Regions from separate parts of the Pseudomonas sp. AK106 genome, predicted to be linked through region 2. Evidence: riboswitches for the same ligand, from Rfam matches in the RefSeq annotation. Region 2 holds a riboswitch; the other holds the start of a gene.
What was found. A riboswitch is a leader RNA that binds a small molecule or an ion and turns the genes downstream of it on or off. The one in region 2 is predicted to bind manganese.
Positions count from the first base shown of each region.

Region 1 (15,196 bases), 1.6 Mb from region 2:
CCGCCGTTAAGGCGGGTATGTTTCCAAACAGGTTACCTAGCAACTGTCCAAGTCTTTTTTGATCGAATCGCATTGCTCAGCATTCACCTTAAGGCGCGACGTCGCAACAGACCATCACATCAACCTCAATGCATTTCCGTCAACGCCAGCTTCAAGCCCAGCGCAACCAGCACACCACCCATCGCCCGATCAAACCAGTGACCCATCCGCGCAAAGCCCGCGCGCACCCGGGGCTGGCTGAACAGGCGTGCCACCAGGCAGAACCACGCGCCGGTCGCGAATGCCAGGTAAACCCCGTAGCCGGCTTGAACCAGCATTGGCGTGTGCGGATTGATCACGACGGTGAACAGTGAGAGGAAAAACAGCGTTGCCTTGGGGTTCAGGCCGTTGGTGACGAACCCGGCCGTGAAGGCGCCCCGCGCGGTGCGCTCGCCTTTGGCGATGTCCACGGGCGCATCCGATGCGCTGGCAGGTTTGGCGCGCAGTGCTTTGATGCCGACGTAAATCAGGTAAGCCGCTGCAGCCCATTTCAAGGCATTGAACAGGACGATGGATTGCGAAACGATCAAGCCAATCCCCAGCAGCGAATAGCCGACGTGCAGGAAAATCGCGGTGCCCACACCCATGGCGGTGTAGGTGCCGGCCTTGCGCCCGTGGGTCACGCTCTCGCGCACCACGACCGCAAAGTCCGGTCCGGGACTGGCGACGGCCAGCAGGTGGATCAGCGCAACGGTTAAGAATTCGGGCCAGTACATTGAAGTTCTCCAGGCGTTATGGCGAGCGGCAGGCTCTGGTAGGCTCGTCACATTACGCTTCCCACCCACCGAGCAAAAGGTACAGCTGATGCCCAGTCAACGCCGAGCAGTTTTCCTGGATCACACCTCTCTGGATCTGGGGGATCTCGACCTCGCGCCGTGGCGTGAAACCTTCAGCGAACTGGTGCTGCACGCGAGCACCACGGCCGATCAGGTGGCCGAGCGCTTGAAGGACGCCGACGTGGCCATTTCCAACAAGATCATGATTGATGCCGACACGTTCGCCGCCTGCCCGAAGTTGAAACTGGTGCTGGTGACCGCAACCGGCGTCAACAATGTCGACCTCGATGCCGCGCGTAAACACGGTGTGGTGGTGAGCAATTGTCAGGGCTATGGCACGCCTTCCGTAGCTCAACACGCAATGATGTTGCTGCTGGCGATGGCCACCCGCTTGCCTGACTATCAAAAAGCGATTCAACAGGGCCAGTGGCAAAAATCGAAGCAGTTCTGCTTGCTGGACTTCCCCATCGTCGAGCTGGAAGGCAAGACACTGGGGCTACTGGGCCATGGCGAACTGGGCGGCGCCGTCGCGAAGCTGGCGGAAGCCTTCGGCATGCGCGTGCTGTCGGGTCAGATTCCCGGTCGTCCTGCCCGCCCTGATCGCGTGCCACTGAATGAGCTGCTGCCACAGGTCGACGCCCTCACCCTGCATTGCCCACTCAACGAGCACACCCGGGACATGATTTCCGCCCACGAGCTGAGCTTGCTCAAACCCAAAGCCTTCATCGTCAACACCGCTCGCGGTGGCTTGATCAACGAGCAGGCACTGGCCGATGCCCTGCGCAACGGTCATCTCGGCGGCGCGGCCACCGACGTGCTGACGGTCGAGCCACCGGTCAACGGCAATCCGCTGCTGTCGGGCGATATTCCGCGATTGATCATCACGCCCCACAGCGCCTGGGGCAGTCAGGAAGCGCGGCAGCGCATCGTCGGCCAGATCAACGAAAACGCTTTGGCGTTTTATGCAGGCGACCCCGTTCGGGTCGTGAGCTGACACGCAGCGCTTTGCAGGCCCGCCACTCCGTTGCACAGGGCACGTGCGCGGCGCGGCAGGCCTGTTAAACTTCGCCCTTTTTTTAAGGAGCCGACGATGGACCCGCGCAGTGAAGTGTTACTCCGGCAGGCCGATTTGTTTCAGGGCTCCTTGTTGCTGACCGGCCTCCCCGCCGACGACTTGCTGGGCACGCTGCCCAAAGCACGTGGCTGGAGCTGGCACGCTGGCGACTTCGACACCCTCGGTACGCGGTTTCCCGAGCGCGTGCACTTCGGCACCGAAGCACCGGCCGAACCCTTTGAAGCGGCGGTGCTGTTTTTGCCCAAGGCCCGCGACCTCGCCGATTACCTCATCAACGCGCTCGCTTCGCGTCTGGCCGGACGTGAGCTGTTTCTGGTCGGTGAAAAACGCGGCGGCATTGAAGCCGCGGCCCGCCAGCTGAGCCCGTTCGGGCGCACGCGCAAGCTCGACAGCGCGCGTCATTGCCAGCTCTGGCAAGTCACCGTCGAAACGCCTCCGCCAGCCGTTGAACTCGACAGCCTGGCTAAACGTTTCGACATTGAAATCGAAGGCGGCGCGTTGAAGGTGGTGAGTCTGCCGGGCGTGTTCAGCCACGGCCGTCTGGACCGGGGTTCGGCTCTGCTGCTGGAGAACATTGATCGGCTTCCCGCTGGCCATCTGCTGGACTTCGGCTGCGGGGCGGGCGTTCTCGGCGCGGCGGTGAAACGCCGCTACCCCGAAACACGCGTAACGATGCTGGACGTCGATGCGTTCGCCACCGCCAGCAGCCGCATGACCCTGGCTGCCAATGGCCTCGAAGCCGACGTGCTGACGGGCAATGGAATCGACGCCGCGCCGCACGACCTGGACGTGATTCTGACCAATCCGCCGTTTCATAGCGGCGTGCATACCGACTATGCAGCGACCGAGAACCTGCTGAAAAAAGCACGGGAACATCTGAGAAAAGGTGGTGAACTGCGCTTGGTAGCCAATAGCTTCCTGCGCTATCAGCCGATCATCGAGTCTCATCTGGGGCCGTGCGCAATCATGGCCGAGGGCCAGGGTTTCCGGATTTACCGCGCGAAACGTGCGTGATAATTAGCGCTTGCCGAACGGCAAACGGCTAGGCAGAATCCGCTCCGTCCTAGGGGAGTAGTCTCCCACGAGCGCCATGCTCGTCCGGCACGCATCAACATACTTGGTCCTCAGACCATGGTGCGTGCGACCCCAGATCCGCTCAGACGGATCGGTGGTTTGACAAGACCTATGACACGAACATCCTGACCCGGGGCGGGGAGGTTGTACGTGTCATAGCCGTGTTGACCCGCCCCTTAGGAAAACCCTGATGCTGGAATCCCTGTTGGTCCCCACCACCGTCGTCGCACTGGCTGAAATCGGTGACAAGACCCAACTCCTCGCACTCGTGCTCGCCGCTCGCTTCCGCAAACCCTGGCCCATCATCGCCGGGATTGTCGCCGCCACGCTGGCCAACCACGCCGCAGCCGGTGCCGTTGGCGCATGGTTCAGCAGCTACCTTTCAGACGCCGTTCTGCACTGGATCCTGGCCGCCAGCTTCACCGCCACCGCGCTGTGGACGCTGGTTCCGGACAAGCTGGACGACGATGAAGCCAGTACGGGGCGCAAGTACGGCCCCTTCCTGACCACGCTGATCGCGTTTTTCATCGCGGAAATCGGCGACAAGACGCAGATCGCGACCGTCATGCTGGCGGCGCAGTACCCAAGCTTGTGGCTGGTGATCCTGGGCACGACGCTGGGCATGTTGCTGGCCAACGTGCCGGTAGTGCTGGCGGGTAATTTCGCTGCGGAGAAACTGCCGCTGACGCTGATTCGTCGTCTGGCAGCAGGGGCATTTTTCATTCTGGCGATCGTTGCGGTGTACAAGGCGATGCAGATCAGCGGCTGGGTGTAGTCACAGACCCCATGCCCTTGCAGGAGTGAGCTGGCTCGCGATGCTTTTCAATCGCTCCGCAGATACGCGGCGACCGTTCGAGGATCGCGAGCAAGCTCACTCCTACAGCGTTTCATGCACGCACCCGCTCCGAAAAACGCCGCGCCAGCTCACCTATCGGCGTCAGGCGCTGATCAACCCTTCGGCGCCTGCTGATACAACGGCATCACTTTCGGAATCGCCGCTTGCAGCGAGGCGATCCGGTTGGACGAGGCCGGGTGGGTGCTCATGAATTCAGGCTGCGACGCGCCGCCCTGAGCTTCCATCTTCTGCCACAGCGTGATCGCGGCGTTCGGGTTGTAACCGGCGCGAGCCGCCAGTTCGAGGCCCAGCAAGTCCGCTTCGTTTTCATTCGCGCGGCTGTTCGGCAGTGTCAGGCTGTAGTCGACCACGGTGTCGGCCAACGCCAGACTGTCCTGCCCCAACCCCAATAAGGCACCGGCGCCCTGCTTCGCCATCTGCACACCGTAGGCCTTGGACATGGCTTCACGACCGTGTTCACGCAAAGCGTGGGCGATTTCGTGGCCCATGACCGCCGCCAGTTCGTCATCGCTGAGCTTCAACGTATCGATCAGGCCGCTGTACACGATGATTTTGCCGCCCGGACCGCAGTTGGCGTTCAGCTCATCGCTTTTGATCAGGTTTACATCCCACTGCCACTGCGCCGCGTCGGGCCGCAATTTCGGCGCCTGAGCAATCAGCCGCTTGGCGATGGCCTGCACGCGCTTGCCCTCGGCGCTGCCGTTGTCGAGCACGCCTTTGGACGTGGCTTCGCTGACCGTCTGCTGATACGACTGGGCGTACATCTTGTTGACTTCGTCAGTCGACAGCATGCTGAACATGTATTGCTTGCGCTCGACACCCACCGAATCGCCGGTGGTGGTATTGACCGCCTGACACCCGGCGATCAACAAAGCTGCCGTCACACCACAAAGAGCAAAAATCCCGCGCATCTCGTATCTCCATTGAAACAATCGCGCCATCCTAGGCAATACGCACGCCGAGCACCAGATGCCAGCCGTCTGCGATGTGAAAAGGCGCAAGAAAACCCAGGCGTGTAACAGGAAAGAAATATCCGGATCGCGATTCACTTCGGTAGAGACAGCGCTACAACGGCGTCAGGCATTCCGGGGCGTTGAGCTTCGGATCATTCACCAGATTGGCCAGAGGCCGTTCGCGCAGTTGCGTCTGCGGGGCGGCGAGCAATGATTGCAAGGTGATCAGCGGGCAGTCCGGATCAAGCCAGGCGCGCTGACCTTCCTCGTCGAGGATCAAAGGTCGGCGCTGGTTCATGGCCGACTGCGTGACCACGGCAACGCTCAGGTAGGTGTGGCCTTCCACGGGATAGGCTTCCCAGATCGCCGCAAAATACAGCGTCGATCCTTCGGCCGGCGTTAGCCAGAACGGCCGTTTGCGCACGCTGCCGCGCCATTCATAGAAGCCGTTGGCCGGGAGCAGGCAGCGTCGCTCCCGAAAGGCCTGCTTGAACATCGGTTGCTCGGCCACGGTTTCAGCGCGGGCGTGGGCGGGTGTGCGCGACATATCGGTCAACCAGGGCGGCGTCAGCCCCCAGCGTGCCCTCGCCACCTCCCGCCCTCGCTCGGCGTCCTCCTCGACCTCGCCCGACGTTGCCCGGACCATCAAGACAGAGGCAGCAGGAGAAATATTCCACTGCGCTTGCTGGTCGCTCGGAAATCCGGGCAAGGCCGCAAAGGCAGGCGACCAACGAAACAGCGCATAGCGTCCACACATGGGTTCAGCACAACTCTTTTTGAAAGCGAATGAGGCGTGCGCGAACCGGATTCAGCACAGCAACACATCGGGGTAGCTGTCCGGCTCGTCACCGGGCAGCGGAAAGGCGGCATTGTACTCGGTGATCAACAGACGTGCCTGCTCGGCCTGGTCGTCAGCGACCGTCAGGCCCAGTAACCCGAACGCCGGCAAATCCCCGACCGCGCCCAACAGATGACGCCCGGTGATGTGGGACTCGATGCCTTCACTGGCCAGCATGGCCTGCAGCAGCTCGCCTTCCATGAGGTGCTCGGGCTCATAAATCTTGCGCATCACTCGTTCTCGCTGCGCACGTTCAGCGACCAGTCTTCCCCATCGGTCTGCAGACTGAAGACGATCGGCCGGCAGCAGACGGGGCAATCCTCAATGTAGGTCTGATCGCCACCGGACAGATCCAGCACCGCCTCCACCGGTTCGCCACAATAAGGGCAGTCGTAATCCTGTATTTCCTGCATCGCAGTCTCCGGGCCCAGTTTTGCGTATAATCGCCGACTTGTTTGCGGGTCGAGCTTTATTCCTCAGCATCCGGGCATCAGCCTGAGTCGCCATCTTGAGCGAAGCCGCTTTGTTGCGCGGCCGCCGCCCAGGCACCACGCCTGTGGTGTCGTGACTCGCTGCTGCAACCGGACTCGACCTCCTTTACCTTAGCCGTTTCCGACAAGAGAGCATGATGGGCGAATTCGATGCCATCCGACCGTACGACGACACCGAAGTAAAAGCCGTGCTTGATCGGCTGCTGGGTGACAAGGCGTTCCTCGCGATCCTCACGCATTTCCGATTTCCGCGTCTGGCCGGCTCCCTCGGCTGGATTCTGCAGCCGGCCATCGCGCGCAAGCTGCGTCGCCAGTTCGCCGGTATCGATACCGTCGCGGCCTTGCAGGACAAGGTCGAGCATTACGTCGACCACACCATCGAACGCGCCACTGACGGTGTGACCTACACCGGCGTCGAGCAGTTCAAGTCCGGGGTCGCGTACCTGTTTCTGGCCAACCACCGCGACATCGTGATGGACCCGGCCTTCGTCAATTACGCGGTCTACCACGCAGGTCTGCCAACGCCGCGCATCGCCATTGGTGACAACCTGCTGCAAAAGCCCTTCGTCAGCGACCTGATGCGCCTGAACAAGAGCTTCATCGTGCACCGCTCGATCATCGGGCGACGGGAGAAGATGGCCGCCTACCAGTTGCTGTCGGCGTACATCAATCATTCGATCCGCAATGACTGCCAGTCGATCTGGATCGCCCAGGCTGAGGGCCGCGCCAAAGACGGCGACGACCGCACCGAATCGGCCATCCTCAAGATGTTCCACATGAGCCGCAAGGACGAGCCGTTTGGCGAGGTCATTCAGTCGTTGAACCTGACGCCGGTGTCCATCAGCTATGAGTACGATCCGTGCGATCACGCCAAGGCGCGGGAGCTGTACATCCGCGCCACCACCGGCAGTTACACCAAAGTGCCGGGCGAGGACGACGTCAGCATCGCGCTGGGGATCACCGGCTACAAAGGCCGCGTGCACGTGAACTTTGCCCCGCCGATCACCGAGCTGTTCGAGGACACCAAATTGCTGGCCACCGAAATGGATCGGCAGATCCTCGGCGGCTATCGACTGTTCCCGGTGCATTACCTGGCGTACGCGCAGTGGGCCGACGCCGACCCCGAACTCAAGGTGCCGAAGGCCGCCGAGGTGTTCCCGGCGGACGAGCTGGAGCGTGCGGAGGATGAATGGCAGCGCCGCCTCAATGGCTGCCCCGCCGAGCACCGTCCGTTTCTGATTCAGCAATACGCCATGCCGGTACGCAACCAGTACCGCGTGAAGGCCGGTTTGCCACTTTAAGGCCGCCTTCCCTTCCACGAATAAACGGCGCTCTCAGGGCGCCGTTTTTCGTTGTGCGCCTCCGTTGGCGGTCGATCCCGCCTTCACAAATGTGTCACCGCTGACACACTCAAGCGTAAGACTGGCTTGCTAGGGTCGTCGCCTATCCAAACGAGTGAAGGCGTACGCTATGCGATCCAGCAAACCGGTTGCCCATGTGATGGTGTCTTCCCTGGTACTTTCGTTGCTCGCCGTGTCGGTTCAGGCAGCGAGCCGTGCGGGAGACGACACCATCAACGGTGTCGACCTGCTTTCCGGATTCGACACGCTGTGGACGACCGGTGCGACCTGGGACACGGGCACACCCACCGCCCTGGGTCAGAGCCTGCTACGGCGCAACCTGCAAATCGTGGTCGACCGCGCCAACACCCGGACCCTCGCCCAGGAAACCGCCGCCTACTTCGACGACCGTCGCGACCAGAGCTATAGCGCAATCAGCGGCCTCGGCTCGTTGAGCGCTGCCTTCAAAGCGGGCGCTGGAGCCTTCACGACCATCACCCAGTTCGACGACAGCAACAAAACCGTCAAATACGACGACAAAGGCAACGGCGCAGGCAGTTCGTCTTCGGCACTGGGCAAAGTCGTCGATCTGGTCAGCGCTGTGCGCAACGATGCCTCGACCACGCCCGCCAAATCCCACTACTTGTATCCGCGACCGTGGCGGCAAAGTCTCGACGGCCAGAGTCTGGCCTTTGTGGTTGCGCCCTCCCTGCGCCCGGCAGAAAGCACCACGCCAGCCAGCGACTCGGGATTCCCCAGCGGCCATACCAACGCCGCGTACCTGTCTTCATACGCCCTGGCCTACGCGATTCCCGAGCGTTTCAGCGAGTTGATGCTGCGCGCCTCGGAGATTGGCGACAACCGCATCGAGGCCGGCATGCATTCGCCGTTCGACGTGATGGGCGGGCGCATCACCGCAACCTATTTCGCCATCGATAACCTCTCCAACCCGGCCAATGCCCAACTGCGCGCCGATGCTCGCGCACAGGCACTGGGCTATTTCACGGCGCAGTGCGGCGGTGACGTCAACAACTGCATGGCCACCATCGACCCGGCGACCGATGGCACGTCTCAACACGCTCAGGACAAGGCGCTGTTCACCTCGCGCATGACCTACGGATTCGATCCGGTGGGCCCGACCAACCTGGCCGCCGTGGTGCCGACCAACGCCGAAGTGTTGCTGGAAACCCGCTTCCCGTACCTGGACGCCAGCCAGCGCCGCGAGATTCTGGCAACCACCGAGATTTCGTCCGGCTATGCGGTGATCGATCAGTCAGGGGGCTACGGCCGTCTGAACCTGTACGCAGCGGGCGATGGTTATGCGGCGTTCAACTCCAACGTCACGGTCAACATGGACGCCAGCCTCGGCGGCTATAACGCCATCGACGCCTGGCGCAACGACATCAGCGGCAGTGGCGGGCTGATCAAGAACGGCAGCGGCAATCTGATCCTGACGGGCGACAACACGTACTCGGGCGGCACGGTGATCAACGGTGGCGTGCTGACCGGCCATGCCAAGGCATTCGGCAGCGGAACGATCACCGACAACGCGACGCTGGTACTCGATCAGTCGACCAACGACACCCTTGCCAGCACCCTGGCGGGCAACGGGGCGTTGATCAAACGGGGCGTTGGCTCGCTGAACCTGACCGGGAACAACAGCCTGTCCGGCGCAACGACGGTGCAAGCAGGTCGGCTGGCGGTCAATGGCAACCTGGGCAACTCCATCGTCAGCGTGCAGCAAGGCGCAACGTTGGGCGGCAATGGCACCGTCGGCGGCATCAATGTCGCTCAGGGCGGCGTGGTGGCACCGGGTAATTCGGTCGGGCAACTGAACGTCAATGGTGACGTGAACCTTGCTCAGGGCTCGGTCTATCAGGTCGAATCGGACGCCAACGGCAAAGCCGACCGCATCGTCGCCAGCGGCCGTGCAACCCTCAATAACAGTACGCTGTCGCTGGTTGAGGGCGGTAACTGGGTGGCCGCAAGCCGTTACTCGATTCTCTCGGCCGCCGGCGGCGTCAGCGGTGCATTCGCCAATGTGCAAACGAACTTCGCGTTTCTCACCCCGACGCTGAACTACACGGCAACCGATGTCGGACTGACGCTGGACCGCAACGCACAGACCTTTGCCAGCCTGGCGACGACCCGCAATGCCAGAGCCGTCGCGCAAGGGCTGGACAGCGCCGGGGCTGGCAACGCGCTCTGGGGTCAGGTGGTGCAGGACGACGCGTCGACCGCGCAGGCCACGTTCAAGGCGCTGTCCAATGAGCTGCATGCGTCGACCCAGTCCGCGCTGATCGAAGACAGCCGCCTGGTGCGCAACGCGGTGAACGATCGCTTGCAGCAAGCGCAGTCGGCACCGGCACTTCGCGGCACGACGCAGACCCTCGCCGGAGATGATTCCCGTGGCGTGGTGTGGACTCAGGCCATCGGCGCGACCGGCAAAACCGACAGCACCGGTGACGTTTCGGGCCTCGATACGCACACCAGCGGCTTGTTGTTCGGCGCTGACGTGCCGCTCGACGAGACCTGGCGCGTGGGTGCGCTGGCCGGTTTCAGCCACAGCAGCTTCGACCTGCGCCATGCCTCCGGTTCCACTGACAGCGACAACTACCATCTGGGCGTCTATGCGGGCGCCAAGTGGGGCCAACTGGGCCTGCGCCTCGGCGCGGTTCGCACTTGGCACGAGCTGACGGCCAAGCGCACGCTGGACTTGCCGGGTGCTTCCGAGCGTTTCAAGGAAGATTACAACGCAGCGACCAATCAGGTGTTTGGCGAACTGGGTTACGCCATCGAGCTGGGCAACGCGCAGGTTGAACCCTTCGCCAACCTCGCCCATGTGCGACTGGACACGGACTCCTTCGATGAGAACAGCAGCGCGATCAGACTGGAGAACAAGTCTCAGGACAACAACATTACCTTCAGCACCCTCGGCCTGCGTGCCGCCACGCGGTTGAACGCTGGCACCGTCGCGATCAAGCCCAACGCGACACTGGGCTGGCGTCGAGCCTACGGCGACGTGACGCCAGAAAGCCGTGCGGCCTTCAGCGGCGGCGACACTTTCGAACTCTCCGGCGCACCGATTGCCCGCAGCGCAGCGGTCCTTGGTGCAGGTGTCGATCTGGGCTTGAGCGACACGCTGAGTGTCGGGCTGAGCTACAACGGACAGGTGAGCAACGATGCGTCGGATCAGACGTTGAATGCGCGGGTGACGCTGGCTTTTTAAGCCATCAAAGCTTGGTGCTCACCCACGACAGCAACAGCGCGAACGCCAGGCACGCCGTGCCGAACCGATAGCTCAGGCGGATCATGCGCAAGGTGGGCACATCCATCAGGTGCATGGGCTCGTCGATCTGGGCTTGCTCGGTGAGGTGGTGCAAGTGGGCCATCTCTCGCTGCTCGCGAGTGCGGGTGGTATGGAGCAGCCAGATGCCGGGGCCCGCAGCGAGCAAGGCGCAGAGGTTGATGGCGATGCCGGGGGCGTGATGGATAAGCGACATGGTGCCTCGATGGCGCCTGGTTCTTGGGCGCCGCAGACTCGGTTTGGATCTGCCGCTCACACTAATCGCTGTCACCTTAACGTCACCTGAACCGGGCACTGTGTGGGACCTCAAACCGACCCACCGCCACGGAGAGCGTCATGCTGCACGCCCACAACCAGGACCGCCTTTACCTCATCGCCCCCAGCGACGAACAGGAAGCATTGATCGACGCGCTGGCGTTCAACGTCCAGGACAGGCACTGGCTGGTGTATTGCGCCCTCGGCGGCCATGCGCACAACGACCTGCCGGAAGTGGATCTGCAAACCGGTTTCAGTTTTCTGGATTTCTATCAGGCGGCTTGAATGCGCCGCGATGAAGATCCCGAGTGCCCTCCCGCTGAATGAACAAAAGCCCCGGCTTCTCGCGAAACCGGGGCTTTTTGTTTATCAGCATCAGGCGTTGAGCTTATTGGCCGAGGGTGCGGCCAATCGTCTGATCCTGGAACAGGCGAGTCAGGGCGTCGCTGAGCACGTCGCTGATCAGCTTGGTATTGGTCTCTTCGTTTGGCGCCATGCCGAAACGTTGATCCATCGAAGCCGCATAACGGCCGCTGTAGTTACGACCGCCATTCTGAACGTCAGCGCGGAACGTGGAACTGATGTTGGCTTCGGTGACGTACAGGCCTTCTTTCGGCGACTGATACTTCAGGTCAGCCAGGGTGACGGTCAACTGCGGGCCACTACCGTTCGGCACGGGCGTGAAACCGAGCAACCGCACACCTGCTTCAGCCTGAGCCTGCAACCTTGGCAGCAACTGCTGACCGTTGACAGTGATCGAACTGGTTTCCGGGTACAGGCCACCACGGGTGCCAAGCTGCTGCGACTGACGACCGTCAACCACGCGCACGACCACTTGCTGGCCGTGACCGACCGGAGCCAGTTGAGCGTTCAGCTTGGGTTCCGGGGTGAGGGATTGCGGGCTGTGGGCACAGCCCGCCAGGGTCAGACTGCCAGCGGCAAGCAAACCGAACAGAACGCGACGCAACATGCTCATTTCTCCATGGGCCAAGGCACAAAATGTGCCGCAGTATAGCGACCTCCCAAGGCCGCTCACTAGGGTAAACATACGACAAAGTGCCATTGCGGCGGTTCCGGCCAGGCAGGAATGCTCCCGCAGTCAAAATGAACACAATTGCGCAATCGCAACGTCACAGCGGTGTCATCCCTGCCGGCCATACTTTTTTTAACTCTCCAGCAAGGAGTCCTGCCATGGACTTTCTTTGGTCGTTGTTCTCGCTGCGCCGCCGTCATCGCCACTATGCACGTCTGGACACCCACGGCATCTGCATGGCGTTCAAGCACTGCGCCGAAACGCCTTGCGGTCAGGGCTGGGTCGAAGTCCACGAGGCAAACCTGTGCTGGCTGCAGCGCCCGCTCCCTGCGAGCGCCCGCGTGACTTCCCGGTCACGTGCGATTACCGCCCGGCATATGCTCAGCATCTGACCAAAAGCCGAATAAAAGTCATTTTTCCTGGATCATTTCTGCCCGTTTCATCGCTATAATCTTCCCCCGATTATAAGGACGTCTCCTGATCGGGCCTCGCAGCATCGTCGATAACCACTATCGACTCCTCCGTACCGCCCACAGAGAGCCTTCCACACAGACATGTGCAGCCCGATGTGGCCGCGGCGCAGACGCCGGATCGTCGATCCATTCGATCGTCCTGCGCCAGTCCTTGCCTCACATCGCGTATGAACCTGATCTGCCAGAGCTGCCATCGCGCAGCCCTTTTTGAGGTTCGCGTCTCCAAAAGAGCGTGAAAAAAACGGGTTTTCACAACTTCACAAGAGTGTGGCAAGCAAATGAATAGTTTCGCGTTTGTAAATGCACCGTTAGCGTCTGACCCAGCCCCCTTGCAAAGGACCGACCGCAACGCAGTCTCCGTCAAAAGAGCCTGAAGCCTGTCCGCTACGGATTTGGTTGCACAACCGGACGCCTTGACGATAGTCGAATGGCTGCACGGGCCGAAAAATGCGTTCATGCTTGCCTCATAAAAGCATCAACCAGGCTCGTTCGGTGGCGTCCGCTGAAGATGCAAAAAATTGCGAAGAATCGGACATGGCGATCCCGGCCAGGTTGAACGAGGCACTGCGCGAACACCGCGCCGCCCGAACCTGGCGACTGACCACGGGAACGCATGCCGTCAATTTGGTGCTGCAGATTTTGGAGACGCGTTAATGGCGTATAACGAAGCAGTCGACGTAGTGCTGGTCGGGGCAGGCATCATGAGTGCCACCCTCGCCGTACTGCTCAAAGAGCTGGACCCGAACCTCAAGGTTGAAGTCGTCGAGCTGATGGATTCCGGTGCTGCAGAGAGCTCCAACCCCTGGAACAACGCAGGCACCGGCCACGCCGGGCTGTGCGAGCTGAACTACACGCCGGAAGCGGCCGATGGCTCGATCGATACCAAAAAAGCGATTCACATCAACACCCAGTTCGAGGTCTCGAAACAGTTCTGGGCCTACCTGGCCCGCAAAGGCACGTTCGGCTCTTCGCGCTCGTTCATCACGCCGGTTCCGCACCTGAGCTTCGTGCAGGGTGAAAAGGGCATGGCGTACCTGAAAAAGCGTTACGAAGCCCTGCGTACCCACCACGCCTTCTCCTCCATGGAATACACCGAAGACAAAGCCAGACTGGCCGAGTGGATGCCGCTGATGATGCCTGGCCGTCCTGTCGATGAGCCTATCGCAGCGACCCGGGTCATGCACGGCACCGACGTCAACTTCGGCAACCTGACCAACCTGCTGCTCAAGCATCTGGCCAGCGCACCCGATGCGCAGGTCAAATACTGCAAACGGGTTACCGATCTGAGCCGCAAGGGCGACGGCTGGACCGTCACCATCAAAGACGTGAACAGCGGCAGCACCCGTGACATCGACGCCAAATTCGTGTTTCTGGGCGCGGGCGGTGCAGCACTGCCATTGCTGCAGATGTCCGGCATCGAGGAAGGCAAGGGTTTCGGCGGCTTCCCGGTGAGCGGCCAGTGGCTGCGTTGCGACAACCCTGAAGTGGTCAAGCGCCATCAGGCCAAGGTGTACAGCCAGGCGGCGGTGGGTTCGCCGCCGATGTCGGTGCCGCACCTGGACACCCGCGTCGTTGACGGCAAGACCTCCCTGCTGTTCGGCCCGTACGCCGGTTTTACCACCAAGTTCCTCAAGCACGGTTCGCTCATGGACCTGCCGCTGTCGATCCGCGCGGCCAACATCGCGCCGATGCTGGCGGTGGCCCGCGACAACATGGACCTGACCAAATACCTGATCAGCGAAGTGCGGCAGTCGATGGAGCAGAGGCTCGATGCACTGCGCCGTTTCTACCCGGAAGCCAAAGCCGAAGACTGGCGTCTGGAAGTGGCCGGCCAGCGCGTACAGATCATCAAGAAAGACCCGAAAAAAGGCGGCGTCTTGCAGTTCGGTACCGAGTTGGTGTCGGCGAAGGACGGTTCCCTCGCCGCACTGCTGGGCGCCTCGCCAGGCGCTTCAGTGACCGTCTCGATCATGCTGGATCTGATCGAGCGCTGCTTCCCGGACAAAGCCCGTACCGAGTGGGCCGCCAAGCTGAACGAGATCTTCCCGGCGCGGGAAAAGGCACTGGAAACCGATGCGCAGCTTTATCAGCGCGTCAGTGCCCAGAGCGACGCCAGCCTGGATCTGGCGCAGAACAGCGCAGCGGCAACGTTCGCCTGATCGCTGGCCTGCTCTAAGAAAGCTGTAAAACAAAACCCCGCCACATCAGGCGGGGTTTTGTTTTTTGCATTAGGCCGGATCGGCTGTAGCCGCAAAGCAATTTTGCGGCTTGAACATCACTTCATCACGAATCTGACGGAATACGCCTGCATCGAGTTCGTGCCTTTGATCACCGAGGCAATGCACTCGGCTGGGACCTTCCCGATTGATGTGCCCGTTGCAGATTTCTCCGGCGCCGGCGTGATCGAGACCCAACTGAACGTCACTGAGTGGGCCGCCCTGAACTCACAGACTTTGCCCTCGCCGCTCACGCGAAAGCTCGCCGCATCATTGCGCGGATTCTTCAGCGGGATGGACACAGACGCGGTGGGTGCGTCAGCCGAAAAGCCATAGCCGGTGTAATCGGCATTGGCCGGCGCCCAACTGGCCCATACCAGCGCGAGGTCGGTGCCAGACTGATTCCACATTTCGATGTTGAGCTGGATTTTGCTGGGATAAGCCGCCTGAGCGGATACTGCCGCAACCAT
Region 1 is NZ_CP096426.1:836,408-851,603, reverse strand. It holds gene M1E04_RS03870 (LysE family translocator) at 126-755, opposite strand; gene M1E04_RS03865 (2-hydroxyacid dehydrogenase) at 844-1,809, shown strand; gene M1E04_RS03860 (methyltransferase) at 1,906-2,904, shown strand; yybP-ykoY riboswitch at 2,944-3,065, shown strand; gene M1E04_RS03855 (TMEM165/GDT1 family protein) at 3,155-3,739, shown strand; gene M1E04_RS03850 (M48 family metallopeptidase) at 3,913-4,731, opposite strand; gene M1E04_RS03845 (SOS response-associated peptidase) at 4,886-5,530, opposite strand; gene M1E04_RS03840 (putative signal transducing protein) at 5,582-5,842, opposite strand; gene M1E04_RS03835 (CPXCG motif-containing cysteine-rich protein) at 5,842-6,024, opposite strand; gene M1E04_RS03830 (1-acyl-sn-glycerol-3-phosphate acyltransferase) at 6,240-7,403, shown strand; gene M1E04_RS03825 (autotransporter domain-containing protein) at 7,573-10,671, shown strand; gene M1E04_RS03820 (hypothetical protein) at 10,676-10,945, opposite strand; gene M1E04_RS03815 (hypothetical protein) at 11,086-11,289, shown strand; gene M1E04_RS03810 (YajG family lipoprotein) at 11,393-11,974, opposite strand; gene M1E04_RS03805 (hypothetical protein) at 12,196-12,429, shown strand; gene mqo (malate dehydrogenase (quinone)) at 13,164-14,669, shown strand; gene M1E04_RS03795 (hypothetical protein) at 14,786-15,196, opposite strand, start outside.
Region 1: it holds a riboswitch for manganese, as region 2 does, so the genes downstream of both, M1E04_RS03855 (TMEM165/GDT1 family protein) here and mntP (manganese efflux pump MntP) in region 2, are expected to answer to the same signal.

Region 2 (15,196 bases):
TGGCGTCCAGGGTGTCGAACAGCAATAACCAGCGAGCCCGTAACAGGCGCAGGCGTTTTTGATACTGAATGGGTGTCATGGCTGTGACCGACTTGAAATGCCGATAAAAGGCAGCAACGCTCATCTCGGACATCAGTGCGAGAGGCTCGACGCGGAAAGGCTCGGTGTAATGCTCGCGAATCCACTGCGTCACACGGCGGATCTGTGTCATCCGGCCATCCGGGCGCGCCATGTCACGAAGGATGCCGCCCAGTGGCCCCTGCAACGCACGATACAAAATCTCGCGTTCGATCATCGGGGCGAGGACTCCAGCGTCATGGGGACGATCGACCAGCCGCATCATCCGCACCCAAGCGTCCAGCATCTCATCCGACGCGCACACGGCCTGAAAGCACGCGCTTTGTGCTGCCCCTGGTGCCGTGTTCACCTCCATCAGCAGCGTCGCAATCACATCCAGATCAAGGGTCAGGCTGACCGCCAGATAGGGTTGATCGGCCGCTGCGGCGTGAATCTGGCCCGTGGCGGGCACGTCGACCGGCACCAGAAAATAATGGCCTGCGGTGTAGCGAAAAACCTCATGGCCTATCGACAGGCTTTTTGTGCCCTGGAGTACCAGATGCAGCATCGGCTGGTAGACCTGATCTGCGCAGGCCTCGGCGCAGACCATTGCGACGCGGGGCAGACCGGTGTCCGTCCAGGTGTTTTGGGCGCTCATCACGATGCGGCGCAGTTCTGCGATTGGATTTTCCATACCCCACCGTGGGCTACACCGCGGTGCCTGGCAAGCCATTTGAGAAGATCAGGCAAGGATGTGCGAACAACCTGCAAACGCTAGCCCGGTGGTTGGCCGAATACTGGGGGCACGCGGCTCGTTCCAGGTCCGGAGCTCACGACCGGTGCTCACGACCGGTGCTCACCACGGACAGTAACGACGCTCAACAACACCTCATTTCAAAAGGTCACGGTATGAAACTCAACGGAAAAATCGCGGTAGTCACGGGTGCCTCGAAAGGTATCGGCGCCGGAATCGCCAAGGCGCTGGCCGCCCAGGGCGCAACGGTCATCATCAACTATGCCTCCAGCAGGGCCGACGCCGAGGCGGTGGTCACTCACATCACCGCCCAGGGCGGCTCCGCCGTCGCCGTGCAAGCGGACATGAGTCAGGGGGCTGAGGTCACGCGCCTGTTCGACACGGTTCGCGAGCAGTACGGGACGCTGGATGTGCTGGTCAATAACGCAGGGGTGGCGGTGTTCCAGATGATTGACGACCTCACCGAGGAAGCCTTCCACACACAATTCAACCTGAACGTCCTCGGCTACCTGCTTGCGGTGCGAGAAGCAGTCAAGCTGATGGCGCCTGGGGCAAGCATCATCAACATCAGCTCGATTCTGAGCACCGACCCCTACCTGGCCTCCAGTGTCTACTCGGCCACCAAGGGCGCGGTCGACACCTTGAGCTTTGCGCTGGCCAGGGAACTGGGGCCGCGGGGCATCCGGGTCAATTCGATCCTGCCGGGCCACACCAACACACCCGCAACGGCCGGCCACTTTGCGGGCGAGCTGGGAGAGAAAATACTGGCGGGCACACCTCTGGGGCGTTTTGGAGAGCCAGAGGACATTGCCCCTCTGGCCGTGTTTCTGGCTTCCGGCGATTCCCATTGGGTCACCGGCGAATCCATCAGGGCATCCGGCGGGGTGCGCGGCGTGGGATATTGAACCATTGGCTTGACGGCTGAAGCGCACGGTTCATGTGCGCTCATATCGTCGTTTACGCCGCCGACAAATGCTCGTAAAGAATCGTCGCGCCGACCAGCATCAGCACAATGCCGCCGATGATTTCAGCGCGTTTGCCCACCACCGTGCCCAGCACGCGGCCCAGCATCACGCCGAGGGTGACCATGACCGTTGTCGCGACACCGATGGCGGCGGCGGCCACCAGGATATTCACGTTGACGAACGCCAGGCCAACGCCCACGGCCAGCGCATCGATGCTGGTGGCGAAGGCCGTCACGGCCAATATCAGGAAGGAGTGCTGGTTGGGCTTTTCTTCTTCGGCTTCTTCGTGCTTGAGGCCGTTGTAGATCATGTGCACGCCGAGCACCAAGAGGAGCGTGAAGGCAATCCAGTGATCCCAGTTCTCGACATAAGACGTGGCCGCCTGGCCGATCAGCCAGCCGATCAAGGGCGTAATGCCTTCAATCACACCGAAGATAATGCCGGTGCGCAGCGCTTCTATCAAACGAGGCTTGTGCAGGCTCGCGCCTTTACCGATGGCCGCTGCGAAAGCGTCCGTGGACATGGCCAAAGCAAGAAGGATGAGGGAAATCGGGTTCACGGTTATGTTCCAGTCGGGCTGTGAGTCAACGACGCAACCACACGCCCGACTTTAGGCATGGATGCATCGTTGGTCTCGCCAACCCGAAGGTGTTCGTGCCACGGCAGGCCGCCGAGAATGTTGACACGAACGCTCTGTGACAATGAGTCCAGAGCAGGCTACTCCCCAACAAGGGCCGCCACTATACCGCGTGAATGTAAAAAAAATGTCGGCACGTGACGTTCAGTTCAGCGAATCATCAGACGGCTTGAACCGCTTCCGACGTCGCAATACAGCCCAGGATTCTCAGATACAGACTGACCGTCGTACCCGCTCCCGGAGCCGTTTCGATGCGCGCGTCACCGCCCGACTTGATCGCAAAATCCTTTGCCTGCGCCAACCCCAGCCCCGTGCCCTGGCCGGTCGCCTTGGTCGTGAAAAGAGGCTCGAACACGCGGCCTGCTATTTCAGGGGCCATGCCGGGACCGTTGTCCCGTACGCTCACGACCAGGTAGTCGCCCTGTTGCAGCGATAAATCATCCTCCACATGCACCCAGCGCGTGGACAGATGCACCTGACCGCTACCCTTCAGGGCATCACGTGCATTGGCCAGCAGGTTCATGACGACCGCATGGAGTTGAGCTTCCAGACAGAGAACGCCCCAGCCCCATTCGGCGAGATCGAACGTGAGGTCGATGGTTTCGCTCATCGAATGACGCATCAGCGACTGCGCACCGTGAAGGCGAGCGGTCACATCGATGCAGATCAGTTCAGGCCCGTCACCGCGCACGCTGGTCATCAAATAGCCGATCAACTGCCGACCTTGCTCAACGGCTTGCAGTCCGGTTTCGGCGAAGCGCTCCACGTCCACTGGCCGTCGGGAGCGCAGGCGGATCAATTGAAACGCAGCGCTCACGCTCTGCAGCAAATTATTGAAGTCATGGGCGATGCTCGCCGTCAGCATTCCCAGAGATGAAATGCCCCTCGCGTTATCCAGCAGCGGGGTGACTTCGTTCTGGTTCTGCTCGGCGTGTTTGAATTGGTCCTGAAGTTGCGTCAGTTGCTTCGCCCGTTGCGTGCCCAGCCAGCGGGCCTCGAGCAAGGCAGCGGCCTGCCGGGCCAGTGCCTGCAAGGCAAGGGAATGGCGTTCGCTCAGTTGCCGGGGTTGTGTGTCGATCACGCAGACAGTGCCCAGCGCCGCGCCGCTGTCCGTGACAATGGGCGCACCGGCGTAGAAACGAATATAGGGAGGACCGAGCACCAGCGGGCTGGAAGCGAAGCGAGGGTCAACGGCCGCATCTTCGACGACCAGCACCTGCGCGGGGTCCAGGATCGCGTGGCCGCAGAACGCCAGATCCCGGTGGGTTTCCTGCACCTCAAGGCCGATGCAGGCTTTGAACCACTGACGATCCCGATCGACCAGCGACACCAGCGCAATGGGCGCGTCGCACAAAGTGGTCGCCAATAGAACGATGTCGTCGAATGCCTTCTCGTTGGCACTGTCCAGCACGTCCAGGTGTTCGAGCGAGAGGACACGCTCTTCCTCGTTGAAAGGAAAGGGGGCGGGATGGTGGGCCATCGATAAACCGGTGCTGGAAAAAGTAGTCCGGCATCATGCGCTGTGCCCCGTGCTACCGCAAGGGCGGAGGCCTGTTGATGCCGAACTGGGGAAAGAAAACGACCCGCTGTCTGCTGTGCAACTCGTCGAGGCCTCGAAAGCGATCGACGCCTACGGCGCGCTGTTGGACGAGTCAGCCAAGGCGGCACCGATGCGGATATTGAGGTCCTATAACGAGTTGGTCGATGCAGGTCACCGGCTCTAAGCGTTGAAAGAGGGGAACGCGCATCAGCCGTTCCCCTCGATGCACCCAGCCTGTCAGCCGAGGGCAACCTCGCTGGTCATGCCCACCAGGGTCACTTCCTCGGCCTGCGCAAAGATCATTTCAGTATTGCCCAAGTCCTGGGTCCAGTCGCCGGTGAGGGCGATTTCGAACCGATGGCCCTGAGCGTCCGCTTCCACATCCTTCAGGTAGGTGCGGTCCAGATCGTGGTTATAGACCATCTTCAGCGTCGTCCCGGTGCCGTCTCCGAAACCCGTGTAGCCCAATGCCGACACGTCGATTTTGTCGTTGTTGTTGGCGAACCGGTCAATCAGGTCCACGAAGCTCTGGGTGTCGGTGCGGTAGCTGTCAGTGGCTGCCGTGTAACGGAACACGTCAGCGTCATTGATGCCGTTGCGGCCGTAGACCGAAAGGTTCGGGTCGTCGCCGCCGCTCAACAGGTCGGCACCCGCGCCACCGATAATCACATCCGAGCCTCTGCCACCATCGATGCGGTCGTTACCGGCCAGGCCGTAGATGACCTCCGACATGGCGCTCCCCGTGATCACGTCCCTTCCAGCCGTTCCTTCGACGGTGGGGGCGGTGAACACCAGATTGGTGCTGTTCAATTGCCCTGTCAGGTTGCCTTCGAACGCCAGTTCAAAGCGCTGCCCGTCAGCGTTGGCATCGAAACTTTTCAGGTAGGTGCGGGTGCCCTCAGCGTTGGCCTGGATGGCCAGCGTGCCATTGTGACCGTCGCCAATGCCGGTGAAGCCCAATGCAATCAGGTCTACGCGGTCCTGGGAAGCGTCGAAGTCCAGAATCCGGTCACTGCCGGTTTCCGTAGCGGTACGGTAGCTGTCGCTGATCTGGCTGAAGCGGAAAACGTCTGCGCCGGTCCCGCCTGCCAGCACGTCACGGCCACCCCCGCCTTGCAGCAGATCGTCACCGCCCAGACCGCGGATGATCTCGGCCGTGTCGTTGCCAAGCAGGTGATTGGCCTCGCTGGAGCCATCCACATGGAATTGACCGTCCTGGCTGCCGAAGGTGGTGTCCAGGCTGCCATCGGCGTTCAGTCGAGTGATGACGTCGCCTGCGATCAGGATTTTGCCATCGGGCTGAACAACCACAGAGTGGGCATAGTTCTTCTCGCCTTGAGGCACCCGAATCGTGAGTTTGCCATCGTCGCTAAAGGAAGTGTCGAAGGAACCATCGGCATTCAGCCGCAGTACGTTGAAGGCGGTGTTGTCATTGCTCTCGCCGGCAATGATGATCTTGCCATCGGCTTGCACGGTTATCGCAGAACGGTAGTCCAGCCCCAGCGCGGTATCGAAGTACACCACGCCGTCCACGCCAAACGCGTTATCGAGGTTGCCGTCGGCTGCAAGTCGCTGAACGGCATAAACCGGATCGCCCGGGTCGTGGGGTCCGTCGGAGCCCACGTACAGCCAACTGCCGAGCAATACGCTGCCGTCGGGCTGCACAACAGTGGCGATATTGCCGGTGCCGTAACGTCCGGCAGGGTTGAGGATAAGCGCGCCTTCGGTACCGAAATCCTCCGCTGGAGCCCCGCTGCTGTCCAGCTTGAACACCACTGCTTGCGAGCTGCCGCGAGCGCTGACGTACACCGAACCGTCGGCTGTGGCGTAAATCGCCATTCCATCGGTGCTGATCGGTACATCAAGTGCTGCGGCGCCGCCTTTGCCGAACGTGGTGTCCGGAGTGCCATCCACGTTGAAGCGTTCGACTTTCAAACCGCCAGGCCCGGGCTGCGCCGACAGGACTTTGCCGTCGGCCTGGACCGCCATCACGTAGTAAGCCTCGTCTTCCGGATCCAGGCTGGCGGGCACGAGGGCAATCCCGTCCTGGCCGAAACTGTTGTCCAGGCTGCCGTCGCTGTTGAGGCGCACCGACGTGAAGCTGCCTCGCGTGCCGTAGCTTTCATCGCCGGGCGAGCCCGGATAACCAATGGCGGTCTGGAAGCTTTCGCCGCCGACGATGATCTTGCCGTCAGGCTGGAGAATGACGCTCCAGGTTTGATCGCCCCCCGTGGAGGGGTCCACCTGCACGGTCCCCGGGCCGGTTCTTACGGTGTAATCGATGGTGGGCTTGCGGTCGGTTGAAGCCATGACATTGTCCTTTTGACATGGAACTTGATGGGAATAACGCTCTCGAGTTGACCGTGTGGGCGTCAATAAATGCGATCGAGGCTGCCTGTCGGCGACAAAAACCGTCAGGGCTGCGCTAGAGCCGGTGGCCCAACGGCTCTGGGCTTCGCTCGGTCAACGTCTCGATCGCATCACGCGATGTGCCGCTCACCCCATTCACATTGCTTAAATATTGCTGTGACACAGTTTCATGTCGCTTGATCAAGCATCCGACAGCGTCAGACAGCCATCCCGGTGATCACGGGTGGTGGGCTGGCTCTGTAAAAAGGACTCATGAAATGAATGTCACGGTCTCATGCGCAGGATACGCAGCACTCACCCAGGCTCGGTGCCGCCGCTGGGCGATAGCGCAATGACGGTTCTGATCACAGGGGTGGCTGGTTTTATCGGCTTTCACATGGCCAGAAAACTGTGCCGCCAGGGCGTTCACGTGGTGGGCATCGACAACCTCAACGATTACTACAGCGTTGACCTCAAGCGTGCCCGGCTCGCACAGCTTGAACACCTCCCAGGCTTTCACTTTCAGCAAATCGACATCATCGACCAAGGCGCATTGCGTGGCCTTTTCAGCGCGTACGGCTTCAGCGAGGTGATTCATCTTGCGGCGCAGGCGGGGGTTCGCTATTCCATCGACAACCCGGCCGTGTACGCCGATGCCAACCTGGTCGGGTTTCTCAATGTCCTTGAAGCCTGCCGGGCCTACCCGGTAAAGCACCTCGTTTATGCGTCGAGCAGCTCGGTGTACGGCGCCAACACCAAGATGCCGTTCGCGGTGGGAGACGCGGTTGAGCAGCCCGTTTCCCTGTATGCCGCGACCAAGCGCGCCAACGAGCTCATGGCCTACAGCTATTCCCATCTGTACCGGATTCCGGCGACAGGCCTGCGGTTTTTCACCGTGTACGGTCCCTGGGGGCGGCCGGACATGGCGCTGTTCAAATTCACCCGAGCCATCCTCAAAGGCGAGCCCATCGATATTTATAACGACGGCGAGATGGCGCGGGATTTCACCTACATCGACGACATCACGGAGTCGATGAGCCGGCTGCTGCCCAGACCGCCGCCGCTCGTGGACGGGATCGCCCCGTGTCAGCTGTTCAACATCGGGCGAGGCGCGCCGGTGAAGCTTCTGGACTTCATTCACTGCCTGGAGTCGGCGCTGGGGATTCAGGCCAAGCGCAACTATTTGCCGCTTCAGCCGGGGGACGTGCTGCAGACCTGGGCCGATGTGTCCGGCCTGGAGAAATGGATCGACTTCAGCCCCCAGGTAGGTGTGGAGCAGGGCGTCGCCGAATTCGTGCGCTGGTATCGCGATTTCTACCCCGGCAAACAGGGCCAACCGGCCAGACAGTCACAACCGGCCAGACAATCAAAACAAGCGACGCGGTGGGCGTGATGAGTGAATCGGTGTTCGTGTCGGTGTTGATCCCGGCAAAAAATGAGGCGCAGAACCTGCCTTCATTGCTCAATGAAGTACGCGCCGCGCTGGCCGGGGAGCGCTATGAGGTGTGGGTGGTCGACGACGGCAGCACCGACGACACGCTGCGTGTGCTGCAGCAGATCAAGGCCGACGGCTACGAGCCTTTGCGAATCCTGCACAACGGCGTTTCCCTCGGCCAGAGCACGTCGATCTGGCATGCCGCCCACGCCGCGCGCGGTGAATGGCTGGCGACGCTGGACGGCGACGGCCAGAACGACCCTGCCGATTTGCCCGGCATGCTGGCGCTGGTGCGCGATGCAGGGCAGGGCAATGACCAGAACCCACTTGAGCCACTGACCTTGGTGGCCGGGCACCGCGTCAACCGGCGAGACACTGCGAGCAAGCGCTGGGCGTCCCGTTTCGCCAATGCCTTGCGCAGCCGGCTGCTCAAGGACGCCACGCCGGACACAGGCTGCGGGCTGAAGCTGATCCATCGAGAGGCGTTTCTGCGACTGCCTTATTTCGATCACATGCACCGCTTCATCCCCGCGTTGATCCAGCGCCATCATGGCCGAATGATCGTTCATCCGGTTCACCACCGGCACCGACAGGCCGGCGTTTCCAACTACGGCAATCTGGACCGGGCGCTGGTCGGCATCCTCGACCTGTTCGGCGTCTGGTGGCTGGTGCGCCGCACGCGACTCAATACCCGGCCCGAGGAGATGAACGGATGAATTTCACCCGCGAAGCGCTTTGGCTCACGGTGGGCTTTCTCGGCCAGGCGGTCTTCACCGGCCGTTTCGTCTTGCAGTGGCTGTACAGCGAAATCAAGAAACGCAGCGTGATTCCGGTGGGCTTCTGGTACCTGAGCATGCTTGGCAGCGCATTGCTGCTGATCTACGCCATCTACCGGGAAGACCCGGTGTTCATCATCGGCCAGTCATTTGGCTTCGTGGTTTACCTGCGCAACCTGCAGCTGATTGCCAAACACAAAGATCTGAAGGAATAGCCGGTGGGCCGTGTTCATTCTCCCGCGTGGCAATGCCTGGCACTCGTGGTGCTGTCGCTGCTGCTGGTCGGCGCCGGCTTTGGCATCAGGCAGCCACTGAATGTCGACGAAGAACGTTTTCTGGGCGTCGCACTGGAAATGCTGCACAGCGGCAGTTGGCTGATTCCCCATCGGGCCGGCGAAATCTATGGCGACAAGCCGCCGTTGTTCATGTGGACGGTGGCGTTCTTCACCTGGCTGACCGGTTCGCCGTCGCTGGCACTCTTCATCCCGGGCCTGCTCTCGGCGGCCACCGCCACGGCGGTGTTGTACGACTTGGGCCGGCGCCTCTGGTGCCGCAGGGTGGGGCGCATTGCCGCGCTACTGTTTCTGGCGACTTACCAGACCTACAGCATCCTGCGCACCGGCCAGATCGACAGCTTCCTGTGCCTGTGGGTCGCGCTGGGCTTCTACGGCATGGTTCGGCACCTTCTGCTGGGGCCGGCGTGGGGCTGGTTCTACCTGGGGTGTCTGGCGATGGGCCTGGGGATCATCAGCAAGGGGGTCGGTTTTCTGCCGGCGCTGATGCTGGTCCCCTACGGCTACGCCGTGCGCAAGCGATGGCCGGGTGTGGCCGTCATGCCGGGGCAGGGGCTTCGCTGGGCGACCGGTTTTCTGCTGGTGCTGGCCGGGTGTGCGGTCTGGGTTGTCCCGCTGCTTGCCACGGTCTGGCTCAAGGGTGGCGCTGACGAAGTGGCGTACCTGAAGGAGATCCTGTTTCACCAGACCGGTGGCCGCTACGCGTCGGCGTGGGATCACCGCGAACCGTTCTGGTATTTCCTGACCGTCATCCCGCAGTACTGGCTGCCGTTGGTGCTGGCGTTGCCGTGGCTGGTGCCCGCCTGGCGTCGCCAACTGCAAAAGCACGACGCGCGGATACTACTCTTGCTGGGCTGGGTGGTCCTGGTGGTGCTGTTTTTCTGCCTGAGCACCGGCAAGCGCAAAATCTACATCTTCCCGGCGTTACCCGGCCTGGTGCTGGCCGCAGCGCCGCTGATTCCGTGGCTGCTGCGACGCTGGTTTGGCGATCGCCCGAAAGCCCGCGCCGTGTTTGGCGTGGCGGTGGTGACCTGGTTTTGCCTGTGGTTCGGCCGTGGCTTCGTGGAGCCGTTTACCGACGGACCCAATCCTCATAAGGCCCTCATGGTGGAAGCGGCCCGGCTGACCGACGGCGCCGAACTGGTATTGGTCGGCTGGCGGGAAGGGCATTGGCTGTTCGCGCGCCAGCCGGTGGTGCATTTCGGGTTTGCCGATCAATCCGCCGTCGGGCACGCCGCGCTCTGGTTGCGCACCCATCCATCCGCCTTTGCCCTGGTGCCCGCCGCCGAGCTTGAGCGCTGTTTTGTAGCGGCCAAGGCTCGCCAGTTGGGATCAACGTCGAGGGCCGAGTGGTTGATCGTCGGGCCCGACGCGGATGATGGTCGCTGCCGGCCGCCGGCGCCTGTTCGCGCTTATCGCTTCTCCTGGGGTTCTGACGCGTTGTAGGCCCGTTGCGCGCACGGTCCTTTCGTTAGACGCGGCAGCTCTGTCTCCACGAATCATTCACCGCTGCTGAAAACACCCTTTGAGATCCTCGATCAGCCCCGGCCCGGTCGGCACCCAGTCCAACCGTTCGCGGGTTTTGTTGCTATGGCTCGCCATGTCTCGCCCGACAAAGCTCGACAGCCAGCCGAACCTTGCCATCGCCTCGTCCGCCGGCACCGACGCAACGGGCAGGCCAAGGCCTTCGCCCAGGGTTTGGGCAATGAGGCGGAATGGGATGTGGCTTTCGGCGGTTGCATGATAGCGAGCGCCGGGCTGGTATTTTTCCAGCGCGAGACGATACAGCTGGGCAGTGTCTGAAATGTGCGCGGCGGACCAGTGATTCAGACCTTCATCGACGTAAGCCGAGACGCCTGTCTGCCGCGCGTGTCTGATGAGTTCGGTGGCCAGGCCCTGTTTGGCCGTGTCGTGGATTTGCGACAGGCGCATCACCACGACGTTGAGGCCGCGTTGTAAAAGCGCCTCTGCGGCCAGTTCCGAGGCGGCCCGGGGGTTGGGATGCTCGGGATTGAAATGATCCTCATCGGCAGGCTCGCCCGGTGCCGACGAGCCCATCGGCGTCGCCGAAGTGATCAGCAGCGGGCGTTGCGAGCCGTTCAGCGCCTCGCCCAGCGCGGCAATGGCACAGGCGTCTTTCTGGCAGTTGTCAATGAAGTGGGCGAAGTCGTGATCGAACGCGGTGTGAATGACCGCGTCGCACAGATCAGCGCCCCGTCTGAGGCTGGCGAGGTCTTCAAGGGTGCTGCGACAGGGTTCGGCACCGATGGCCCGCAATGCGTCGGCGCCGGCCTGGGAACGCGTCATCCCCATCACCTGATGACCTGCGGTGAGTAATTCCCGAGCAACCCGGGAACCGATAAAACCTGTGGAGCCGGTAAGAAATACGCGCATTGCTGAAAACTCCTTTTGCTGAAGCCGGCAGGATGCGCGTAACGTTTATCCGCTTAAAAGACGTGACGTTATCAGGGTATACGAACTAACAGGATCATCATGGCCAACCCGTCTGTTCATTTGCTGGGCACGTATCTGAAGGATTGCCGGGCGCGTCTGGATCCGGCCAGTTTCGGTTTTTCCGGCCGACGACGTACACCGGGTTTGCGCCGGGAAGAAGTCGCGCAGCGCGCCAATATCAGCGCGACCTGGTACACGTGGCTGGAGCAGGGGCGGGGCGGTGCACCCTCGGCCCAAGTGCTGAACCGGATTGCCGAAAGTCTGTTGATGACCGCACCCGAGCGCGAGCACGTGTTCATGCTCGCCTTCGGCCATCCGCCGGAAGTGGTCTACAGCGCGCCTGACGGGGTGACGCCGCGCCTGCAACGCGTCCTCGATACCCTGGCGTTCAGCCCCGCGTTTATCAAGACGGCGACGTGGGACGTGCTGGCTTGGAACACCGCAGCGGCGGCGGTCTTCACCGACTACAGCCTGCTGCCGGTTGGGCAGCGGAACATCTTGCGCCTGATGTTCTGCAACCCGCGCGCCCAGGCCCGGCAGGCAGACTGGAACGCTGTCGCGCGTTTCATCGTCGCGGCGTTTCGGGCGGACGCGACCCGCGCCGGTGCTGCTTCCGAGGTCACCCAGTTGGCTGAAGAACTGTGCACCCTGAGCCCCGAGTTTGCGGCGCTGTGGCAGGACAACGACGTGAGGCTTCAGGGCGAAGGCACCAAGCGCCTGCGCCACGATCCCCACGGAGTCATTGAGCTGGAATACTCCAATTTTGCGGTGGACGGACGACTGGACCTGTCGATGATCGTGTATAGCCCGGTCACCGCCGCCGATGCCGATCGTGTACGGGCGGTGATCGAAGACGCTGCCCGGCTAAAGCCGGCGTTTTCCGTGGCACCGGCTTTAGCCGGGAAGGCGTCGGCAATCACGCTGCAAAATTGATGGCGTACGCACTGGCCTCTTCCCGGCTGAAGCCGGTCCTACTGACACCGCGCGCTTTCCGTGGGACCGGCTTTAGCCGGGAAAGCGTCGGCAGTCGCACTGCAAAATTGATGGCGTACGCACTGGCCTCTTCCCGGCTGAAGCCGGTCCCACTGACACCGCGCGCTTTCCGTGGGACCGGCTTTAGCCGGGAAAGCGTCGGCAGTCGCACTGCAAAATTGATGGCGTACGCACTGGCCTCTTCCCGGCTGAAGCCGGTGCCACTGACACCGCGCGCCCCCGTGGGACCGGCTTTAGCCGGGAAGGCGTCGGCAATCACGCTGCAAAATTGAGGGCGTCGCCGCTGGCCTCTTCCCGGCTGAAGCCGGTCTACAAGGGGAAGGCGTCGGCAGTGGCGCTGCAAACTGAGGGCGTTCAAACCGGCTCGGAAGGGCTGGCCGCTCCAGGCGCGGGTTCGGTCGTGGAATCTGAACCGGCTTCAGCATTGGCCTCCGCCGCCAGCTTCAACCGGTCGGCCTTGCTGATGTATATGTCTTTGTTCTTCGGCGCCAGTTTGGCACTTGCCTTTTTTGCGTTGGCTTTGAGTATCTGGTTGAGTTTCTTGCGACGGTTCATGCCTGTTTACCCGGTGTGCAGATGCTGGACGGTGAAAAGGCAGGCAGTGAATCAGATCGCCGGTCAATCTGCCACACGCGTCTGGCACTATTGCCCCGAACGTGCATGAAACGTCACAGCATGCTGAACCTGTCCAGCCACGAAGAAATTGCAGAGAGCCCACAATGGACCTTGAAGACAGCTCATGCCTGACCACCGTACAGGCACTGGAAGCGGTGTATGGCCCGATCGCACCGCCGTCCCTGGTCAAGGAAGTCGACCACATCCACCCGGTTTACCGGCCGTTCATCGAAGCGGCGTCCTTCGTGATCCTCGCCTCGTCGGGTGCAGGCGGCCTGGATGCTTCGCCGCGGGGCGATCAGCCGGGCTTCGTACACATCGAAGACAGCAAAACGCTGTATCTGCCGGACCGGCGCGGCAACAACCGCATCGACACCCTGCGCAACATCGTCGAAGACCCGCGCGTCGCACTGCTGTTTATCGTCCCGGGCGTCGGCGAAACCCTGCGCGTCAACGGCACGGCGCAGATCTCCATCTCGCCGGAGCTGCTCGAGCGTTTTGCCGTGGACGGGAAGCCGCCGAAATCGGTGCTGCGCATCACCGTCACCAGCGTCTATTTCCAGTGCAGCCGAGCGGTGATCAGGGCAGGGCTGTGGGATGCCTCAAAGCAGGTGCCGCGCAGCGCGTTGCCGACGGCGGGGCAGATTCTCAAAGAGGTGTCCCAGGCGGCCATCGACGGTGATGCGTATGACAAGGCGCTGCCGGGCCGGATCGCCGACACGCTTTACTAAGTCATTCCGTCGAGCCCGGGGCGAGCCGCGCGACCTGCCCCGGGATAGCTCGTCGACAGGTTCCGCTTTACCATTGATGCCCGTCTACGATCAAAGCGACGACATGCCGTGAACATCCACTTCGACCTCAATGACCTCCAGGCTTTTCGCGCGGTGGTTGAAAAGCAGGGCTTTCGCCGGGCGGCCGAGTCCATCCGCATCACCCAGTCGGCGCTGAGCCGTCGCATCGAAAAGCTTGAGTCCGCCCTGGGGGTCAAACTGTTTGAGCGGACCACGCGAAAGGTCTCGCTGACCAACGTCGGGCGGGCGTTCTTGCCACAGGTCGAACGGCTACTGGATGACCTGGACCTGGCCCTGCTCAGCATCGGCGATGGCGGCGCCAACCGCAGGGGCACCCTGACCGTGGCCTGCGTGCCGTCTGCGGCGTACTACTTCCTGCCCCATGCGATCCGCAGCTTTCACGCGCAATACCCGCTGATCAACATCAGACTGATCGACGTGTCGGCCAATGAAGTGAGCGCGGCGGTGGCGTCCGGCGAAGCCGATTTCGGGGTGAGTTTCACCGGCAACCTGGCGCCGGAAATCGAGTTCAGTGCGCTGCTCGAAGAGCACTACGTCGTTGCCTGCCGCCGCGACCATCCGCTGGCCACCCTCGACACCGTCGCCTGGGCTCAGGCGTGTGAGCACGAGTGCATAACGCTGGATAAATCTTCGGGCAATCGCCTGGTGCTGGATCGCGCGCTTTCCGGATTGCAGCCGGGCAGGAACAGCGTTTGCGAAGCGCGGCATGTGACCACGGTGCTGGGGCTGGTCGAGGCGGGGCTGGGCATTGCGGTCGTGCCGTCCATTGCCATGCCAATCTCCGCCCACCCGATTCTGGCGAAAGTGAGGCTGGTGGAGCCGGAGGTGGTCAGGCAGATGGGGGTGCTAAAACGCCGCGGACGCACATTGACGCCCGCGGCACTGGAGCTGGAGCAGCGAATTCGCGCGCTGCCCGGGACGTTACCGCGGGACTGAGTCCAGGCCGGTTTCGCGGATGCTGGCCTGCGCGTCGGGGGACGACAGGAACTTGAGCAGTGCCTTCGCTTCAACGGGGTGATCGGCATTTTTCGGAATGCCGGCGGCATAGCGGGTCACCGACTGCACGTCTTCCGGAATCTTGCCGACGAAGGTTACGCCCGGGATCGGCAGCAATTCGGCGACCTGCTGGAAGCCGAGCTGGTAGTCACCCTTGGCCACAACGGAGGCCACCGGAATGCGCTCGATCATCTTGCTTTTGGGCGCCATCTGCGGCTGAACGCCGAGCTTCATGAAGAGCTCTTTCTCGATGTAGACGCCGCTTGCGCTGTCTGAATAAGCCACTGACTTGGCCGCCAGCAAGGTCTGTTTCAGCTCGGCATCGGTGCCGATGGCCGGTTTGTCGGCGCCGGCCTTCACCACCATGCCGATGCGCGAGTCCGCCAGTTCCACACGCGAGGCGGCGTCGACCTTGCCCTGTTTGATCAAGTCATCCAGGGCGTAGCCCACCATGATCACCACATCCGCGTGCTCGCCGCGACTCAACCGGTTGGGGATGGCTTCCGCCGCTTTACCCATC
Region 2 is NZ_CP096426.1:2,426,603-2,441,798, forward strand. It holds gene M1E04_RS10940 (AraC family transcriptional regulator N-terminal domain-containing protein) at 1-751, opposite strand, end outside; gene M1E04_RS10945 (glucose 1-dehydrogenase) at 967-1,716, shown strand; gene mntP (manganese efflux pump MntP) at 1,769-2,335, opposite strand; yybP-ykoY riboswitch at 2,348-2,509, opposite strand; gene M1E04_RS10955 (ATP-binding protein) at 2,574-3,893, opposite strand; gene M1E04_RS10960 (hypothetical protein) at 3,904-4,137, shown strand; gene M1E04_RS10965 (calcium-binding protein) at 4,191-6,263, opposite strand; gene M1E04_RS10970 (NAD-dependent epimerase) at 6,655-7,695, shown strand; gene M1E04_RS10975 (glycosyltransferase family 2 protein) at 7,695-8,453, shown strand; gene M1E04_RS10980 (lipid-A-disaccharide synthase N-terminal domain-containing protein) at 8,450-8,728, shown strand; gene M1E04_RS10985 (ArnT family glycosyltransferase) at 8,732-10,252, shown strand; gene M1E04_RS10990 (SDR family oxidoreductase) at 10,310-11,200, opposite strand; gene M1E04_RS10995 (helix-turn-helix transcriptional regulator) at 11,300-12,193, shown strand; gene M1E04_RS11000 (DUF2986 domain-containing protein) at 12,608-12,808, opposite strand; gene M1E04_RS11005 (pyridoxamine 5'-phosphate oxidase family protein) at 12,973-13,599, shown strand; gene M1E04_RS11010 (LysR family transcriptional regulator) at 13,708-14,616, shown strand; gene M1E04_RS11015 (substrate-binding domain-containing protein) at 14,602-15,196, opposite strand, start outside.